2 linked regions of the Nitratidesulfovibrio vulgaris str. Hildenborough genome follow. The main gene of each other region encodes a partner of the protein of the gene in region 2 in a complex. Links are inferred from orthologs where the notes say so. Each region holds a gene or a part of one and is shown on either strand. Other genes may lie near its edges. The genes, in order: dnaB and dnaG.

Region 1 (3,249 bases), 800 kb from region 2 along the record:
CCCCAACTTCAGGCTTGGAGGCGTGGTGGTCCAGGCCGTCATGAACCTCATGGTCAAGGTGGTCACATCGCCCTTCGCCCTCGTCGGCAGCGTGGTGCGCCTTGCCGGAGGCGGCGGGCAGGACATGCGCAACGTCCCCTTCGAACCCGGGCGGGAAACGCTCTCCGAAAGGGCCGAGGCACAACTGGCAAGCGTGGCGGAGGTACTGCGGCAAAGGCCCGGACTTTCACTGGAGGTGCGCGGCATGGTCGACCCTGCGACCGATGGGCAGGGGCTTCGCGAAGTCGCCCTTCTGCGCCGGATGCAGGAGGCGAAGTATGCTTCGCTGTGGCGCGGTGAGCGCGCCAAGACGGCGGTCGAGGCCATCACCATCGAAGACGACGAGTACGACGACCTTCTCGAGTCCGTCTACAAGGATGCCCCCTTCGACAAACCCCGCAATGTTCTGGGACTCGTAAAAGACCAGCCTCGCGAGGTCATGGAAAAGGCCTTCTATGAGCACGTGGACGTCACAGACGACGACCTGACAGCCCTCGCACAGCAGCGGGCGCGTGCCGTGCGCGACAGATTGCTTGAAATCGACCCGGCACTCGGCGCACGGCTTTCACTTGCCGCTGCCACAGGCAAGGGGAAGAGCGCGGCAGAGATGCTCTTGCGCTAGGCAGGTCGCTGCCGCCACAACACGCCGCTTCAGGGAATGGCGTATGAAGACCCTGCGTCATGGCATGGTCGTACGCAGACCACTGGAGCGATTCGACGAAGGACATCGGGCCCCTGTGAACGGGCGTACCTGCATCCGCGTCGTACGCATGGCAACGTCGTCGACGTGCCCTTCGCCCGTTGCGGCAAGGCATCGCAGCACGCCCCAAGTGGATGCAGCGGTACGGAGTCAGGTGTTCGGATACTGGCGGACACAAGACGCCGCCTGCCGACAGCCCCCCCCTCCCCTTGCGGACGGCCCTCCGTTGCAGGCAACGCAACGCGCAGAAAAGCCCGCCTGTCGAGAGACAGGCGGGCTTCATCACATAACGTCGAGACAGTCGCCCCATACAGCGATGGCGACTACTCCCCGTAATCCTCGGAAGGCGGCGGGACCCAGTTGGGGTCGAGGTCTTCGAACGCGGTGTGCGCCGAAAGGTAGGCGAGTTCAGCAGTGCCCGTCGGGCCGTTACGCTGCTTGCCGATGATGATCTCGGCAATGCCCTTGCGCGGGTTGTCGTCGCGCTTGTTGTAGGCGTCGTCGCGGTAGATGAACATGATGATGTCGGCGTCCTGCTCGATGGCACCCGATTCGCGAAGGTCGGAGAGCATGGGACGTTTGTTCGTCCGTTCTTCGACTTTGCGGTTGAGCTGCGAGAGGGCGATGACGGGGATGTTCAGTTCCTTGGCGAGAGCCTTGAGCGAACGCGAAATGTCGGAGATTTCGAGTTCGCGCGAATCGGTGCGTCGACTGGAGCGCATGAGCTGAAGGTAGTCGACCATCACCAGCCCCACGCCACGTTCGGCGCGGAGGCGCCGGGTACGGGCACGCAACTCCAGTGTCGTCAACGCGGGCGTGTCGTCGATGTAGATGGGCGCACGCTCAAGTACATCGGCGGCCTCATAGAGGCGCTTCCAGTCCTCGTCATCGAGAAAACCCTTGCGAAGCTTCGAAAGGTCGACCTTGCCGAAGGAACAGAGCATACGCATCATCAACTGCTCCATCGACATCTCGAGCGAATACACCGCCACAGGTACGTTCTGGTTGATCGCGGCACGCATCGCCATGTTCAGCGAGAACGCCGTCTTGCCCATGGAAGGACGGGCAGCGACGATGATGAGGTCGGACCCCTGGAAGCCGGAGGTCATCTGGTCGAGCTTGACGTAGCCCGTGGTGACACCCGTCACCAGTTCCTTGCGCTCGACGCGTTTCTCCAGTTCTTCGAAGACCTTCTTCACCAGTTCCTTCGAACTGCGGAAGACCTTGCCGCTCGTCCGTTCGGAGATGGCGAAGACAGCCTGTTCCGATTCGTCAAGCAGGCTGCCCACTTCGCGCGAGGCGTCGAAGCAGTTGCTGATGATGTCCGAACAGGCGGATATGAGCGAACGTTGCAGCGACTTGTCGCGGACGATGGTGCCGTAGTATTCGGCGTTGGCGGCGCTGACGACGGCCTGTGCAAGTTCGGCAAGATAGATGGCCCCGCCGACGGCTTCCAGATTCCCATGCGCCTTGAGGTGTTCGGCGACGGAAACGAGGTCGATGGGGGCGTTCTTGCGATAGAGTTCAAGAAAGCTCTCGAACAGCATCTGGTGGGCGGGGAGGTAGAAGTCCTCCGCCGTGAGCGTATCCACGAGGGTGTGGAGGATGCTGTTCTTCAAGAAAACACCCCCCAGCACGGCCTGTTCGGCCTCTATGCTGTGGGGGGGCACACGACGCAACAGTTCGGCCGAGGCACGCTCGGCAGCACCGTCGGCACCACCCCCGCCATAGGCGGGGGTGGTTTCCGAGGAATAGTTATTCTGCTGCGGCTTCCGGCTCTTCGGCCGGGGCTGATTCAGCGACATCGTTCACCTTGTCTTCAGAGACGACCTTGACGAGAATCTCGGCGGTCACGTCAGCGTGCAAACGAACGCGGACGGGATATTCGCCAAGAGCGCGGATGGCGCTGTCAAGCAGGATGCGGCGACGGTCGACTTCAATGCCTTGGGCAGCCAGACCATCGCCGATGATGGCGGTGGTCACGGAACCGTACAGCTTGTCGTTCTCACCGACGCGCATGGGAATGGCCAGAACGAGGCCTTCCAGCTTGGCGGCGATGTCGGCGGCGGCGTTACGCAGGGCGTCCATACGGGCCTGCAGCTTCTTGCGCTCCAGTTCGAAGGCCTTCAGGTTGGCTTGAGAAGCCAGCATACCAAGGCCCTGAGGGAGCAGGTAGTTGCGCCCGAAACCGGGCTTCACGGTGACCACGTCACCGAGACGGCCCAGATTCTCAACGTCAGCACGAAGAATGATCTTCATCACCAGCTCCTCCTACAGAATGCTCTTTTTCTTGACATCACTGGAGTGAGTCGCGGTGTAGATCAGCAGGGCCATCTGACGCGCACGCTTGATTTCGCGGGTCAGCACGCGCTGGTGATGGGCGCAGGTGCCCGTGATGCGACGGGCGATGATCTTGCCACGTTCGGTGATGAAGTCGCGCAGGATGTCGGCGCGCTTGTAATCGATGGGCAGTTCCTTGTCGGCGCAGAAGCGGCAGAACTTGCGGCGCG
Region 2 (3,168 bases):
CACACGCCGTTCAAGGGTGCAGCATTCATCGAGCTTCGAGTAGACCTTGCGCTTCTTCTTGAACGTGGTGCGAATCTCTTCAAGCAGGAGGATGACGCGCTGCCGCTGGTTCATCTCGTCTTCGCTGGGGTCGTCCTCTTCGATGGTCTTGACGACGTCTTTCAGCTTGATGCGGTTCTGCTTGAGGTCTTCACCGACGTTGACGAGTTCCTCGACGGCGACAGGCACCTCGACAAGGGCGTACAGCACGTCCTGCTCGCCCATTTCGATCTTCTTGGCGATGACGACTTCGCCGTCGCGGTCGAGCAACGGCACCGAACCCATCTCGCGCAGGTACATCCGCACGGGGTCGGTGCTGCGCGACGAATAGTCGACGGTCTCTTCGTCGTCGGAAAGGTCAAGCCCACCCTCCGAAGGTGCCTCCTCCTCCGACTCGCCCGGGGACATGCTGATCTTCTTGCCGTCCTTCTCGGAGTCGACGATGGCGATGTCGAGCTGGTCGAAGATGCCGATGATCTCTTCGATCTGTTCCGGAGTGTTGACCTCAGCAGGCAGGGCCTTGTTGACCTCATCGAAGGTCAAGAAGCCGCTCACCTTACCTTTGGCGATAAGGCTTTTGATCTGCTGAATTTCCTTGATATTACTCATGGGACCTCCCCAACGTTTCCTGCAACGCCCGCAGCAGTTCGATGTCTGCCGCCGGGTCGGACACTCCGCCCATCTGCTGGCGCAGCGCTGCCATGCACGACGCGCTCTGCACCTTCAGTTGCATGTCGGCCAACATATGCCGCACAGCCGCGAGTTCGCCCTCTTCATTGTCGAGAGGGGGTACCTCGCCAGTGCGGCAGCGAATCCAGAACGTCTTTTCCCGTTCCGAGAGGTGGTCGACCACCTCTTCGGCACCATGACGCTCGATCTTGTCCCATAACGTCCGCGCCCATTCGGTACCCAGCACGAGGTCTGCCCCCGCCTCCTGCAACTGCGGCAGGCAATGGGGATACCGCACGGCGAACGTCATTATTTCGCGGTCACGTGATGCATGACCGCGCGCAACCGGCTTCTTCGCCGGGGCGGCTGCGTGCGCTTTGACGCGCTCGGCAAGGCTGTCACGCAACTCTGCCTCGTTGAGGCCGAGTCCGCCCGCAAGCCGCGTTATGTAATACGAAAGCAATTCGGGCTGCTCGACCTGCGCGAGAAACCCTTTCGTCCAGTCAAGCATATCTCGCGGGGCCTGTGCCGCCAGACTCCGCATGCAGAAATCCAGTCCATCAGGGGCCTCGTTCCGTATGCTTTCGAAAGCATCACGCCCGGCCCCGTGCAACAGGCTGTCGATGTCCTCTCCCTGTGGCAGGAGAACGACCTTGCAACGCATCCCGCGCACCAGAAGCATCTCGCAACTGCGCAAGGCTGCCTTGCGCCCCGCGTTGTCGCCGTCGAACAACAATTCAACCGTCGAACAGAAGCCAGAAAGCCGCTTCACCTGTTCGGGCGTGAGCGCCGTACCAAGCACCCCGACGGCGTTGTTGTAGCCGAACTGGTGCAGGGTGAGCACATCCATGTAGCCTTCTGTCAGCATGGCTACCTTGTGCTGCGAGATGGCGCGCCGCGCCTGATACAGTCCGTACAGGTGGTCGCCCTTCTTGTAGATGGGCGAATCGCTACTGTTGATATATTTGGCCTGATCATCCTCGGCGATGATACGCCCGCCGAATGCGATGACCTGTCCGGCAAGACTCTTTATGGGAAAGATCAATCGCCCACGAAACCTGTCATAGGCTCTTCCGCTGTCACTGGTGGCAAGCAGACCCGCCTTGACGGCAAGCCCCTGCGCAAAACCGGCACGCCGCAACGTGTCTGCCAGCGACTGCCATTCGCGCAGACTCCAGCCGAGTTCGAAACTCTCGATGATTTCCGGGGCGATGGCACGCCGCTGCATATAATCGCGACATTCCTGCCCTTCCCGCTTCGCGAGGTTGCCGACGAAATGCGCACGCGCCACGTCATACATCCGCAGACATTGCCGCCGTAGCGACTGTTCCTGCTGCGCCCGCGGGTCGGGCTTCCAGTCGTCGAGTGCCACCCCCGCCTCTTCGGCGAGTTGTTCAAGCGTCTCGCGAAAGTCGAGTCCGTTTATGCGCCCGTAGAAATCGAAGAGGTCACCGGACGCCTGACAACCGAAACAGTAGAAGAACCCCTCCTCCTCGTTGATCGAAAATGAAGGCTTCGTCTCCTGATGGAAAGGACAGGGCGCCATCCAGCGACCACCTGCCCTTCTGAGCTCGACATATCTTCTCGCGATATCGACAAGATTGAGCCGACTCTTTATGGCCTGAACGACACTACCGTCCCTGCGCTTCATGCCAACCTCGCGCCCGAATGAAGCAGCATGGCCTAGCGGAATTCAACAAGCGTCACACCGTCACCGCCCTGGTCCTCCGGAGCGAGGGAGAACGTGGCGATCGCTGGAGACTGGCGCAGATAGGCATGCACCTCCTTGCGAAGCGCACCCGTTCCACGCCCGTGGATGATCTCAAGCACACTTCTGCCCGCAAGCAGCGCATTGTCCACACCCTTTTCCAGTTCGCTCAACGCAACATCAGCACGCATTCCACGCAAGTCAAGACGCATGGGCACAGGCGATGCAGAAACTGTCTGCGTGACGGATGCGCGCGTCTCGGGTCTGGCGTCGCTAGGGGCAAGGTCGCGGGCTTCGGCCCACAGGAACACCCCGCTCATGTCGATGCGAACCCGCGACTTGCGCAGGTCGACCTCAGCCACGACAGCCTTCTTGCCCCACGGACGATGGAACACCGGCTGCCCCTGACGGAGTGTGGCCACATCGACGGAGACGGGCTGTTCCTGTTCGGCTTGGGATTCTGCGGGCTGGGTCGAAAGGGTCTCGCGTACTTTCGAAAGTGCCTTGAGGGTCTGCTTGTGGCTCACCTTTCCGTCTTTCCAGTCGCGCAGCACGCTCTGCGCCTGCGCCTGAATATCCCGGAAGAGGGTCTCGCGCTCACGCGCGAAGCGTTCTTCAAGCTTCATGCGTTTTGCGCGGTACTTCTCCTCTTCGGCACGGAGGGCGTCGAGTTCACGCTCGCGGTCGACCGCAAGGCTATTCAGTCGTGCAACCAGCGCCGAGGTGTCTTCACCGTCAAGCAGCAGATAGTT

The links.
Region 1: the proteins of dnaG (region 2) and dnaB are in contact, whole or in part, in a crystal structure (PDB 2R6A), measured with the Geobacillus stearothermophilus proteins. The link is inferred for Nitratidesulfovibrio vulgaris str. Hildenborough from one-to-one orthologs. Residues at the interface, in WP_049624496.1 of Geobacillus stearothermophilus: Lys456, Leu457, Leu458, Pro459, Ala460, Asn463, Ala464, Leu467, Leu535, Leu536, Ile537, Ala538, Gln544, Glu545, Asp548, Tyr549, His552; in WP_033016901.1 of Geobacillus stearothermophilus: Ser13, Glu15, Ala16, Gln18, Glu91, Leu92, Asp94, Ala95, Val96, Pro97, Thr98, Ala99, Ala100, Asn101, Tyr104, Tyr105, Ile108.

What each region holds. Positions count from the first base shown.
Region 1 is NC_002937.3:1,051,811-1,055,059, reverse strand. Bases 304-3,235 are described here. They hold dnaB (replicative DNA helicase), read right to left. Parts: upstream 2,545-3,235; coding sequence 1,063-2,544; downstream 304-1,062. Other genes in these bases: rpsR (30S ribosomal protein S18), read right to left, coding at 3,011-3,235; rplI (50S ribosomal protein L9), read right to left, coding at 2,495-2,998; DVU_RS04555 (DUF748 domain-containing protein), read left to right, coding at 304-661. Outside these bases: more of DVU_RS04555, read left to right, coding at 1-303; more of rpsR, read right to left, coding at 3,236-3,249. UniProt on the Escherichia coli protein: The main replicative DNA helicase, it participates in initiation and elongation during chromosome replication. Travels ahead of the DNA replisome, separating dsDNA into templates for DNA synthesis.
Region 2 is NC_002937.3:1,852,127-1,855,294, forward strand. What follows is about bases 1-2,851. They hold dnaG (DNA primase), read right to left. Parts: upstream 2,360-2,851; coding sequence 641-2,359; downstream 1-640. Other genes in these bases: rpoD (RNA polymerase sigma factor RpoD), read right to left, coding at 1-648; DVU_RS08495 (endonuclease MutS2), read right to left, coding at 2,392-2,851. Outside these bases: more of DVU_RS08495, read right to left, coding at 2,852-3,168. UniProt on the Escherichia coli protein: RNA polymerase that catalyzes the synthesis of short RNA molecules used as primers for DNA polymerase during DNA replication.